Regions from separate parts of the Arthrobacter sp. L77 genome, predicted to be linked through region 3. Evidence: riboswitches for the same ligand, from Rfam matches in the RefSeq annotation. Region 3 holds a riboswitch; each other region holds the start of a gene.
The links. A riboswitch is a leader RNA that binds a small molecule or an ion and turns the genes downstream of it on or off. The one in region 3 is predicted to bind S-adenosylmethionine.
Positions count from the first base shown of each region.

Region 1: linked by a shared signal. The riboswitch ahead of RY94_RS15670 (bifunctional o-acetylhomoserine/o-acetylserine sulfhydrylase) and the one ahead of RY94_RS02900 (ABC transporter substrate-binding protein) in region 3 are both predicted to bind S-adenosylmethionine.
Region 2: linked by a shared signal. The riboswitch ahead of RY94_RS04825 (ABC transporter substrate-binding protein) and the one ahead of RY94_RS02900 (ABC transporter substrate-binding protein) in region 3 are both predicted to bind S-adenosylmethionine.

Region 1 covers NZ_JWSU01000008.1:174,643-178,848, forward strand. The annotation lists gene RY94_RS17560 (DUF1540 domain-containing protein) at 220-504, opposite strand; gene RY94_RS15660 (CPBP family intramembrane glutamic endopeptidase) at 695-1,498, shown strand; gene RY94_RS15665 (VOC family protein) at 1,505-2,146, opposite strand; SAM riboswitch class IV at 2,312-2,428, shown strand; gene RY94_RS15670 (bifunctional o-acetylhomoserine/o-acetylserine sulfhydrylase) at 2,509-3,825, shown strand; gene metX (homoserine O-acetyltransferase MetX) at 3,832-4,206, shown strand, end outside.
Region 2 covers NZ_JWSU01000004.1:476,373-480,578, forward strand. The annotation lists gene RY94_RS04815 (MGDG synthase family glycosyltransferase) at 1-519, opposite strand, end outside; gene RY94_RS04820 (CPBP family intramembrane glutamic endopeptidase) at 632-1,375, shown strand; SAM riboswitch class I at 1,549-1,638, shown strand; gene RY94_RS04825 (ABC transporter substrate-binding protein) at 1,732-3,381, shown strand; gene RY94_RS04830 (ABC transporter permease) at 3,387-4,206, shown strand, end outside.
Region 3 covers NZ_JWSU01000004.1:62,980-67,185, forward strand. The annotation lists gene RY94_RS02890 (amino acid ABC transporter ATP-binding protein) at 1-685, opposite strand, end outside; gene RY94_RS02895 (amino acid ABC transporter permease) at 682-1,446, opposite strand; gene RY94_RS02900 (ABC transporter substrate-binding protein) at 1,457-2,371, opposite strand; SAM riboswitch class IV at 2,542-2,659, opposite strand; gene RY94_RS02905 (aminodeoxychorismate lyase) at 2,768-3,646, opposite strand; gene yjfF (galactofuranose ABC transporter, permease protein YjfF) at 3,680-4,206, opposite strand, start outside.

The DNA of each region.
Region 1 (4,206 bases), on a different contig from region 3:
CATCGACGGCAGGAGGAATCCCACCTGGTGCGGGCTCGTGTCTGGATGGGCACGGTAGGCGAAGCGGGTGCGGCCATCGGACAATTCCTGCGGGACAGGCGCAAGGGGGTTAGGCACGCCGCCGCAGTGATGGAACTGACTGGGCCGGCCGCGGGCTGCCCCTGGGAGGTGAACCGCCTGATGCCGATTCCGCTGAGTGTCGCTGGATCGTGATTCGCGCTACCGGTGGATGTAGGTGAGGCAGTCAGCGTTGTCGGGTCCTGGGCCAACGCGGACTTCGGGTGCGTTGCACATCAGATGATCGTTGTGGGTGCATTCGGTGCGCTGGCACGCTCCGACGCCGGCCAGGACCTTGGGCAGGCCGCCGTGGACACCGATGTCGATGAAGGTGGCGCACGCCGCGTGGTCCTCTTCTCCGCCTACTGTGATGGCGGCTGCATTGCAATGGGAATGGTCGTTGAAGGAACAGCTGGCGACACTGCATTCTGCAACTTGTGTGCTCATGACAAAGGTCCTCCCTGGTTCAGCTGCCCGGCCGGGCAGCATCCTGCGTCCACGGTAGGCCTGAGGGAGGCGATCAAAAAGACCCAATCGGGTGACGTAATCCGCGGCTCCGGGTGGCGCATCTCTATCCCCTGACCGACGACGACGGGATCGGGGGACAGGCTGTCCTTCCCGCTGGCAGGATAGCGTCATGACTGCCGAGTCCTCGTCCTCCACCGCCCCGTCCGCAGCGGACGACCCCGCGGGTCCTACCTCGCGGCGACGCATCACCGCCGAACTGCTGATCGTCTTCGGGCTCTCGCTCGGGCAGTCCGGCGTGTACGCCGTCGTCAGCCTGGCGGACAAACTGACACGAGGACCCCTCGCCGGCCAGACCACCACCCTGAACCCGGTGCTCAACGAGCGTGAATACTTCGACCTCGCCTACCAGCTCCTGGACATCCTCTTCGCGCTGATGCCCGTGGCCCTCGTCCTGTTCCTGCTCAGCGGGCCCGGCGTCTCGGCCGTCCGGCGCCTCGGCCTCACCTTCGAGCAGCCGCTGCGCACCATCGGCGTCGGGGTGGGCCTCGCCGCGATCATCGCCGTCGGCACGCTCGGGGTGTACACGGGGGGCCGCGCGCTCGGGATCACGACGGCGCTCGTGCCGGCCGCGCTCGACGACTACTGGTGGACCATCCCGGTGCTCGTCCTCTCCGCGCTCCGGCACGCGGTGCTCGAGGAGGTCATCGTGGTGGGCTACCTGTTCATCCGCCTGCGCGACCTCGGCTGGTCCACGCCCGCGATCATCATCACGAGCGCCCTCATCCGCGGCAGCTACCACCTCTACCAGGGGTTCGGCCCGTTCATCGGGAACGTCCTGATGGGCCTGCTGTTCGCCTGGTTCTACACCCGGACGCGGCGGGTCATGCCGCTCGTGATCGCCCACGCGCTCATCGACATCACGGGGTTCGTCGGCTACGCGCTGCTCGGGCCCGCCCTGGGGATCGGCGGCTGAGCGGGCTCAGATCTCCACGCGCCCGTTGTCGGTCTCGAACGTCACCGACATGACACCGGGCGTCCCGTTGGGGGCGATCCACTGGACCTGCACGTCGTCGAGCGTCTTCTCGACGTCCGTCCCCAGCCAGTCCGTCACGCGCTCCGACGAGCCGGCGATGGTGAGGCACTCCAGCTTCACCGAGGCGGCCCGCGCCTTCGAGGGATGGAGGTCCTCCGTGCCGTCGTCCCAGCGGAGGAGATAGGGGACCTGGGGGTCCGCGATGAGCCCCTTGATGCCGATCTGCTGCCAGGTGAGCTCCTGGCCGTCCGGGAACTTCCGGTTGCCGGGTACGGCGCTGCGCCCGAGGCGCTCCTCGAACGGTGCCAGATCGTCGACGGCCACGCACCAGCCCATCCAGCCGCCGCCGGCTTCGGAGCGGGCGCGGACGGCCTGACCGAACGGGGCCTTGTCCGACGCCGGGTGGTTCAGCACCTCGACGACCTCCAGGTACTGGCCGTTGACCAGGGGGAAAATCATGTTGCGGGTGCCGAAGCGGGGGTGCACACCACCCTTCACCGGCTCCACGCCGAGCTTGGCCGAGATTCGATCGGCCGTCGCGGCAAGTCCATCGGGTTCGCAGGCATAAGATACATGGTCCAGGCGCATGCGGCTATCTTGGCACTAAGTGATCTGGGTCTCGACTAAGGGTTGCCTTACTCCCTGGGCGTGTCGGGGGAGAGGATCGGGACCGGGTCGGGAGCGCTCCCGCGGGCGGCTTCACGGAGGGTCACACGGTTGCCGGATCCGCCCGGATCGGCTTACATGAATGCAGGTCATGAGTGCCAGCACACAGCCCCGGCTTGCTGGCCGGCAACCCTCCAACCGCGGTGGGGTGCCCCGGGTGAAGACCAGGTCCGGCGTCCCATCGGCGCCGTTCAAGCGCGGGCTCCTGCGGGGTCCGGTCTCCCGGAGCGGTGTCCACCGACCGGAGCATCGGACAGGCGGAGCCCTTGATCAGAGGGAGCACCATGTCCACCGATTGGTCCTTTGAAACACGCCAGATCCATGCCGGCCAGGTGCCGGATGCCGTCACGGGGGCGCGGGCGCTCCCCATCTACCAGACCACCTCGTTCGTCTTCCCGAGCGCGGACAGCGCCGCGAACCGGTTCGCCCTGTCGGAGCTGGCACCCATCTACACGCGCATCGGCAACCCCACCCAGGAGGTCGTCGAGACCCGCATCGCGAGCCTCGAAGGGGGCGTCGGTGCCCTGCTGCTGGCCTCCGGCCAGGCCGCGGAGACCTTCGCGGTCCTCAACATCGCGGAGGCGGGGGACCACATCGTGGCCAGCCCCAGCCTCTACGGCGGCACCTACAACCTGTTCAAGCACACGCTGAAGAAGTTCGGGATCGAGACCACGTTCGTCGAGGACCCCGACGACCTCGGGCAGTGGCGCGCGGCGGTCCGGCCGAACACCAAGCTCTTCTTCGGCGAGGTCGTCTCCAACCCCCGGCAGGACGTCCTCGACCTCGAGGGCATCAGTGCCGTCGCGCACGAGCACGGCATCCCCCTGATCGTCGACAACACGCTGTCCACGCCGTACCTGATCCGACCCATCGAGTGGGGTGCGGACATCGTGGTGCACTCGGCCACCAAGTACCTCGGCGGCCACGGCAACGCCATCGCCGGGGTCATCGTGGACTCGGGCAACTTCGACTTCGCGCAGGACCCCGAACGGTTCCCCGGGTTCAACACGCCGGACGAGAGCTACCAGGGGCTCGTCTACGCCCGCGATCTCGGGGTGGGCAGCCCGCTCGGCGCGAACCTCGCCTACATCCTCAAGGCCCGCGTCCAGCTGCTCCGCGACCTCGGCTCGGCCGTCTCCCCGTTCAACGCCTTCCTCATCGCGCAGGGACTCGAGACCCTCAGCCTGCGCATCGAACGCCACGTGCAGAACGCACAGGCCGTCGCCGAGTGGCTGGAGGGGCACGACGGCGTCGAGCGCGTCACCTACGCGGGCCTGGCCTCGAGTCCCTGGTACGAGCGCGGGAGGAAGTACGGGCCCGACGGCACGGGGGCGATCGTGAGCTTCGACATCGCCGGGGGGCTGGAGGCGGGGAAGCGCTTCGTCGACGGCCTCGAACTGCACTCGCACGTCGCGAACGTGGGCGACGTGCGCTCGCTGGTCATCCACCCCGCGTCGACGACGCACAGCCAGCTCGGGGCGGAGGCCCAGCTCACTGCGGGCGTGCGACCCGGCCTGGTGCGGCTGTCCGTCGGCCTCGAGAACATCACCGACATCCTCGCCGATCTGGATGCGGGCTTCCGCGCCGCCAAGGGGGCCTGACCGTTCGTGACCACATACCCTCCTGCTCCGCTGCCCGACTGGACCCACGACGCACCGCCGCACGGGGACGGGCTGCTCCGTTTCGCGTCGGTCGGCCCGCTGGTCCTCGAGACCGGGGGTGAGCTGCCCGACGTCCAGCTCGCGTTCGAGACCTGGGGCCGGCTGGACCGGGACGGCTCCAACGCCGTCCTCGTGCAGCACGCCCTGACCGGCAGCTCGCACGTGGCGCGCGGCGCCTCGGAGGAGGAGGGCTGGTGGGACTCCCTCGTGGGCCCCGGCCGCACGGTGGACACCGACCGCTACTTCGTGGTGTCCGTCAACATGCTGGGAGGCTGCTACGGCTCGACGGGGCCGTCCAGCCTCGCACCCGACGGCGAACCG
Region 2 (4,206 bases), 410 kb from region 3:
CCTCCCCTCCTCCCTCGCCACGAAGAGCGCGTGGAACGCGCCCGTGAGCCACAGGCCCTGGAAGTCGTAGTCCGTCGTCACGACAGCGGTCCTCGCATCGATCACGCCGCGGAGGAGCAATGACGCCAGCAGCTGGGCCGGCAGGAAGTGCGTGCACACGATCGCGGTCGGTCTGAACCGTTCGATCGCATCGATGACCGGGACGGCGTTCGCCCGTGTCCACGGGTCGATCGGGCCCCGGCGCCGGAACGGCGGGTCGCTGATGTCGTAGCCCCACTCCACCAGCCACGGCAGACCCTCGACCAGGACGAAGTAACCCTTCCCCAGCAACGCGCGGTACAGCGGGCTACTCACCTGCAGCACGTCGAGCACCTGCACTTCGGCGATGTCGGCGCGCGCGGCGCACGCCTGCTCCACGGCCGCCGCGGCGCTGTTGTGCCCTGCCCCCACCCCTGCGGACAGGATCAGCAGGCGCTCCCCTCCAGCGGTGTCCGACCGTCGTGCAGATGTCCTGCGCATGAGGACAGGCTAGCGGACCGCATCACCCCGGGTTCCCGCAGGAGCTTCGAGCACGTCAGGGGATAGCGTGAAGGATCACCGCACCGTCACATCGTTACCGGGGGATCCTCCTATGGCAGCCAGTCCGAGCATCGACCGAGACCCCGCGGGACGGCAGGTGACGCCCACGACTCTCGGCCAGGCGGCCTGGGCCTTGATGTTCGTGGTCGTCTACATCGCCGTCGCCGCCGGTGCGATCGTCGCCGTCGGGCTCTCGGGCATCGTCGACTTCACGCTCGCGTCCCTTCTGCCGGTCTTCCTCGTCACGGTCACGGTGGCCGCGATGCTCGCCCTCTATCTCCACCTCGTCCGCAGGAACCGCTTCACCCCGGCGGATCTCGGCTTCCGACGCCCCACCGCCCGGCTGGTCCACCTGCTCTGGCAGATTCCGGTCATCATCATCGTCTGCGGCAGCCTGCAGGGCCTCGTCCTCGTCGCGCTGACCTCCCTCGGGGTGGACACGGCGTCGGCCGGCACGGCCGATGACCCCCTCGCGGAGATCGCCGCCCTGCCCGGGCCGTGGATCGTCGTCTGCTTCCTGATCATCGCCGTCCTCACACCGCTCTGGGAGGAAGTCCTGTTCAGGGGCGCCTTCCTGGACGGTTTCACCCGGCGCTTCCGGCCCGGAGTCGCGATCACCCTGTCCGCCGCGCTCTTCGCGGCCGTCCACCTCGTCCCTCTCACGTTCGTCTACCTCTTCACCCTCGGCATCGCGCTGGCCCTCCTTCGACGGTTCCACCGGAACCTCTGGGCGCCGATACTCCTCCACGCCGCCAACAACGCCCTCGTCACCCTCGCCGTCCTCGCCGCCGTCTAGTCCAGCAGGACCCGCATCGCGGCCCGGGCCCACCGAGCGTGTTCCATGGCCCGGTCCCTTCCGGCCGCCGGGTCCTCGCCCGAATGTGTCGTCCTGAGACTCGCCCGTGTTGATCGGTCGGCCGTTCTGGGGTTCTATTCGATAGTCCGCCGGGTTCGCTCCCCAGGACAGAACCACCATCCAGAGCGGTTGAGAGACCTGGCTCGTTGAAGCCGCAGCAACCACCCCGTCGGGGCCGGTGCTACTGCCAGGACCGATGGAGATAGCCTTGTCCCCCGTTGGTGCCACCCTCGCTGAGGGGTGTGCCTGCAGCGTGCGCGGATGGGGAAGCCTCGATCACGACCGAGAGGACCGGCATGACTTCCCGCCCCGCTTCCAGCCCCGCTCCAGCCCGCAGATCCCTGCGTGTCGTCGCGATGATGGGCCTCACCGCACTGGCGCTCACTGCGTGCAGTTCCCCGTCGACCCCTCAGGCAGCGCAGGATGCCGGTACCGGTGGACCGGTCGACGGAGGGACCCTGGTCTACGCCGAGGTCACGCCCATCAACAACTGGCAGACCCAGGCGGCACGCTTCTACGAGAAGTCCAACGTCCTCAACAGCGTCCTGGACCGTCTCACCTACTTCGACGCCGAGCAGGGCGAGCTCGTTCCCTGGATCGCGTCCGAGTTCTCCGCCAACGCCGCTGCAACGGAGTTCACCTTCACGATCCGGCCGGGAGTCACCTTCAGCGACGGTTCTCCCCTGGACGCCGAGGCGGTGAAGCTGAACCTCGACGCCCTGGGGCTCGGGATCGAGTCCGCGCAGATCCAGCCGAATGTCGATTTCGCCGGCTACAGCTCGGCCGAGGTCGTCGGCGAGAACCAGGTGAAGGTCACGCTGTCCTCCCCCAACGCGAATTTCCTCCGGGCGACGTCGTCGGTCACCTCGGGGCTCGTCTCGCCGGCCACCCTGGAACTCGATGCGGCGGGACAATCCGCCATCTCGCAGATCTCCGGCTCCGGTCCCTTCACCTTCGAGTCCGAGAAGCCCGACGAGGAGGTGGTGCTCGCCAAGCGAGCCGACTATGCCTGGGCTCCGGAGACCGCGGAGAACCAGGGGGACGCCTACCTCGACAGGGTGGTCGTCAAGTACCTGCCGGAGGTCGCCCACCGCGCCGGCGCCGTGCAGTCGGGGCAGGTCGACCTGGTACGAGGCCTTCAGCCCCTCGACGAGGAGGCCCTCACGGCCAGCGGGAACCAGGTCCTCCCCGCCGAGGGTGTCGACCTCACCGTGAACATGGCCGCAGTACGGATCGGCAGTGGCAAGCTCGCCGACGAGAACGTCCGTCGGGCGCTGCAGATCGGCATCGACCGGCAGAGCATCAAGGACACCGTCCTGTCCGACAGCTATGAACTCGCCGGGTCGGTGCTGAATCATCAGGCCCCGGGCTTCGTCGACCTGTCCGAGGAGCTCGAGTACCGGCCCGACGAAGCCAGGGCGCTCCTCGACGAAGCCGGATGGGACGTCGGCACGGACGGCATCCGGGAGAAGGACGGGGTGAAGCTCGAGGTCACCGTCACGAGTTCGAACAACTCCGTGGTCATCAGACCCGCCTTCGAACTCATCGAACAGCAGTGGCGGGAGATCGGCGTCAAACTCGACAACCGGGCCGGTGACAACACGTTCCTGGCCACGGCCATGCCCGATCCCGACGTCGAGTTCTTCGGTACCCGCCAGTTCATCTACGGCGGCCTCGGCCCGATCTTCGAACCGGCCGACAACACCATGACGCACACCAGCGACGAGGACCTCAACGTCATCTTCGCGGCGGAACGCGCGGCGGCCCCGGGCCCGGAGCGTGATGACCTGCTCGCCCAGGAACAGCGGGCTTTGGTCGTCGACAAGGCCTACTCGCTGGTGCTGTGGGACGAGGTCCAGGTGTACGGCGCCCACAGCGACACGCACGTGGAGTTCACCTCCGGCACGGCTCCCGTCTTCCAGGGCGCGTGGAAGACGGGCGGATAGGACCTGTGGCACGCTACCTCGCCCAGCGGGTCGGCCAGGCACTCCTCGTGGTGTGGCTCGCCTACACCCTCGTCTTCCTCGCGGTGCAGCTCCTGCCCAGTGACCCCGTGACGATCTTCCTGACCGTCGATTCAGCGGTGGACCAGGCGGCGATCGACACCATGAAGAGTCAGTACGGCTACGACCAGCCGCTGATGGTGCAGTACCTGCACCAGCTGGCAGGGCTGTTCTCCGGAGACTTCGGCTACTCGCTGGCGTCCGGCCAGTCGGTCAGTGACCGGATCAGCGGGGTCGCCGGATCGACCGTCGCCCTGGCGGGCTCGGCGTTCGTCATCGCCGTGGTGATCGCCGTCCTCCTCGTCGCCGCCGCGACCCTCACCCGTCGGGACGCCGTCCGTCGGGTGCTGGTGAACCTGCCTCCCCTGTTCTCGGCGATCCCCGTGTTCTGGCTCGGGCTGGTGCTGCTGGAACTGCTCTCGATCCGCTGGGGCGTCATGTCGCTGTTCCCTGATGGCTCGTTCCTGTCCCTCGCAGTGCCCGTGCTGGTCCTGGCGATCATCGTCTCGGCTCCCGTCGCGCAGGTGCTGCTCAAGAGCATGAACCACGTCTACGAGCAGCCCTTCATCGACGTCCTCCGCGCGAAGGGCGCCTCACGGTCCTGGATCTTCTTCCGCCATGCGCTCAAGAACGCGGCAGGACCGGCCCTGACGATCACCGGGATCACGGTGGGAACACTGTTCGCAGGGTCCGTCATCACCGAGACCGTGTTCGCACGCTCGGGGCTTGGCTCGGTGGTCCTCCAGGCCGTCACGACCCAGGACGTGC
Region 3 (4,206 bases):
AGATCGCGGCCGGGGGGCCGGACTCCACCACGACGCCGCCGTCCATGAACGTCACGGTGTCGGAGACGTTGCGGGAGAAGCCCATCTCGTGGGTGACCACGACCATGGTCATGCCCGCCGTCGCGAGATCCGCCATGAGTGCCAGGACGCCCTTGACGAGCTCGGGGTCCAGTGCGGAGGTGGCCTCGTCGAAGAACATGACCTCCGGGTCCATGGCCAGCGCGCGGGCGATCGCGACGCGCTGCTGCTGGCCGCCGGAGAGGTTGCCGGGGCGGACGTCGGCCTTGTGCTTCAGGCCCACGAGGTCCAGCTGGGCGAGGGCCTTGCTCCGGGCCTCGTCCGCCGACATCCTCCGGAGCTTGCGCAGCGCGAGGGAGACGTTGTCCAGCACGGTCTTGTGCGGGAACAGGTTGAACTGCTGGAACACCATGCCGATGCGCCGTCGCAGCTCGTCCGGGTTGTCCTTCAGGACGGACCGGCCGTCCAGGAGGATGTCCCCCTGATCCGGTTCGATGAGCCGGTTCAGGACGCGCAGGAGGGTGGACTTGCCGGACCCGGAGGGGCCGATGACGGACGCCGTCGTGCCCCGCTCCACGTGCAGGTCGATCCCGCGCAGCACGTGGTTGGAGCCGAAGGACAGGTGCAGGTTCTTCCCCGTCAGGGTCCCTGATTCGATCGTCTTCATGCCTTCGCTCCTTCACCGATCTTCGCGGCCAGTTCGTCCGGTTCGGGCTTCTGCTTCTTGCCCACGCGGAGCCGGTTGTCGATGAAGTTGACCAGGTGCGTGAGCGGGATGGTCAGGCACAGGTAGAGCACACCGGCCGCGATGAGCGGTGACAGGTTGCCGGTGTTGCTCGCGGCGTCGTTGCCCACCCGGAAGAGCTCGCGCTCACTGGCGACGAGGCCGATGAAGTAGATGAGCGAGGACTCCTTGATGAGCGAGATGAACTGGTTCACCAGGGCCGGCAGCACGCGCCGCACGCCCTGGGGGATCACGACGAGCTGCATCGACGAGCCGTAGCTGAAGCCGAGGGCCCGCGACGCCTCCAGCTGTCCCTTCTCCACGCTCTGGATCCCGGAGCGGAAGATCTCGCCGATGTACGCCGAGGCGATCAGCGAGAGGGCGAGGATGCCCAGCGGGTACGGGCTCGTGCTGCCCGTGATCTCCCGGAGGATCGGGCCGAGCCCGAGTCCGATGAGCAGGATGATCACGACGGCGGGCAGCCCGCGGAAGATGTCCGTGTAGATGCGGGCGATCCACCGCAGCACGCGGTTGCGCGAGATCCCCATGACGGCGAGGATCATGCCGACGATCGTCCCGATGATCCCCGACGCCAGGGCGAGCATGAGCGTGTTCGGCAGTCCGACGGTCAGCAGGTCCGGCAGGACGGCCGCCATCGCCTCCCAGTCGAAGAAGGTCTTCCCGAGCTGTTCGAGGGCATCCATGCAGGGACCGCTACTCTACTTCCACGGCTTTGCTGCCGGGCTTCCAGTCGGAGGGCATCTCGCGGTCCGGGTACCACTCCTCGGTGAGCTCGGTCCACGTGCCGTCGGCGACGACGGCGTCGAGGCCCGCGTTGAGGGCGTCGATGAGCGGCTGGTTGTCGCTGTTCACGGCGTACGCGGTGAAGTTCTCGGTGTTGATGATGGTCTCGGCGATCGTGGTGTCGTCGCCGTCCTTCACCTGGCCGGTGGCCTGCTGCGACGGGGCCACCCAGGCGTCCACCTGTCCGTTCTTCACGTTCGCGTAGACGGTGTTGTAGTCGGGGAAGCGCACCGGCTCGAGGCCGAGGGTGTTGGAGACGTAGTCGTCCTGGACGGTGCCCTGGACCACGCCGATGCGGGTGCTCTCCGAGAGGGAGTCGAAGCCCGTGACGGAGGAGCCGTTCTTCGTGACGACGGCCATGTAGCCGAAGTCGTAGCCGTTGGTGAAGCCGACGTTCTCGCGGCGCTCCGCGGTGGTGGAGATCGAGGAGGATCCGACGTCGAACTGCTTGTTCTGCACCTGGGCGAGGAGCGCGGAGAAGTCGGTGGACGCGAACTCGACCTCGAGGCCCAGCTTGTCGCCGATGGCGCGCAGCAGCTCGTTGTCGTAGCCGGTGAAGACGCCGTCCTCGAGGAAGATGTTCGGCGGGGCGTCGGAGAGCGTGCCGACGCGCAGCGTGCCGTCGGTGACGAGGCCGAGCTCCGCGACGTCGATCTCGTCGATCGGCGTGGTGGTGTCGGTCGTGTACTGGTCGAGCGACTGCTGGTCGCTGCCGGCCAGGGCGTCGGTGGTCTCGGTGGGCTCGCTGCTGCCGCTGCCGCAGGAGACGGTCAGGGCGAGGAAGGGGACGGCGAAAGCCGCCAGGACCTTGCGGGAGATGTTCATGGTGTCCTTCGAAGTGCCGGCCCGGATGGGGGCGCGGGGAACGGGGGATGGTGCGGGGGACGCCGGATCACGGCGACTGGGGACAGGCTGCTGGGTGACACGCTCACTGTTCTGGGCTGTGCGAGGGTGCGGGTTCCGTCACCGGGGAATGGTCCGGGACAGGCCGCACGACGCCGTACTTGCCAACCGGGGGACTTGTCCCGGCGGCCGAATCTTCACCTGGAGCACCCCACTACGGGAGAGGGTTGCTGTCCAGCCGGCCAGGGCCGAGGGCTGGAACTCTTGATTGCAGGCAAAACGCTAGGGCAGCACGGAGCATCGGGTCAAAACGGGAGGTGCCGGAAACCGACACTTGACGTAGCAGAAGGGCCTCAGGGCGCCCTTTTGTGGCGGAGATTACACGAAACGGTCCACGAGATCGGTGAGTTCGGCCGTCAGGGCGGTCGAGGTGCGCAGCTCCTGGCCGTCCAGCGAGAGCACCGGCGCGAGGAGCCGGATGCTCGAGATCAGCCACACGGCGTCGGCCTCGAGGAGATCGCGCGGTTCCAGCGGCCCGTAGCCGAGCTCCCACCCCTGCTCCTTCGCCGCGGCGAACAGCGCGCTCTGCGAGGTTCCCGGGAGGATCCCGCTCTCGAGCTGCGGCGTGAGGAGGGTCTTCCGGCCGTCGCGCTCGTAGGCGAGGAGCACGGTCGACGTCGGGCCTTCCAGGACCTTGCCGTCGGAGGAGGTGAAGATGACGTCGTCGGCCCCGTGCGCCTTCGCGTACCGGACGGCGGCCATGTTCACGGCGTAGGAGAGGGTCTTCGCGCCCATGAGCAGCCAGGGCGCGCGCTGGGCGACGGTGCTGTCGTACCCGCGCTCGAGGAAGAGGACCCTCAGGCCCGTCTCGCGCTGCCGGAGGGTGGCCTCCGGCACGCGGGCCACCTGCACCCAGGCCGTGGCCCGCCCGGCGCCCTCCACCCCGCGGGTGGCGATCAGCTTCACGACGGCGTGTCCCTGGTCCGGTTCCGCGGCCGCGAACTCGCGCAGGCCCGTGCGGATCGCGCGGCTCCAGGCCTCGGCGTCCGGCACGGTGAGGTCCAGGGCGGCGGCCGACGACGCGAGGCGGGCCAGGTGCGCCTGCTCCTTGCGGGGGGCTCCGTCGACGGCGAGCAGGGATTCGAAGAGGCCGTCCCCGCGGGTGGCGCCGAGGTCGGTGGCCATCAGCTGCGGCTGGGACGCGTCGACCACCCTGCCGTCGTCATGGGCCGGGTCCAGGAACACTAGAACAGTCATGGGCCACAGCGTAGCCGCCGGGACCCCGCGGCCTCAGGTGAGCCTGACCTTCCGGGTGAAGAGTTTCTGCAGCAGGATGAAGACGAGGAGCAGGGCGCCGATCACGATGCGCGTCCACCAGGAGCTCAGCGTGCCCTCGTAGGAGATGAAGGTCTGGACGATCCCGAGCACGAGCACCCCCGTCAGGGAGCCGAGCACGTAGCCGTACCCTCCGGTCAGCAGGGTCCCGCCCACCACGACCGCCGCGATGGCGTCGAGTTCCAGCCCGGTGGCCGCCAGGCTGTACCCGGAGAGGCTGTAGAACGAGAAGAGGATCCCGGCGATCGAGGAGCACAGGCCGCTGATCCCGTACACGAGGACCTTGGTGCGCGGGACGGCGAGACCCATGAGCAGCGCCGAGGACTCGCCGCCACCGATCGCGTACACGGTCCGTCCGAACCGCGTCTGGTGCAGCACGTAGAACGCGACGGCGACCACGAGGAGGGCGATCACGACACCGGGGGAGACGAACAGCCTGCCCACCAGCGGGATCCTCGCCTGCGCCATGGAGGTGAAGAAGG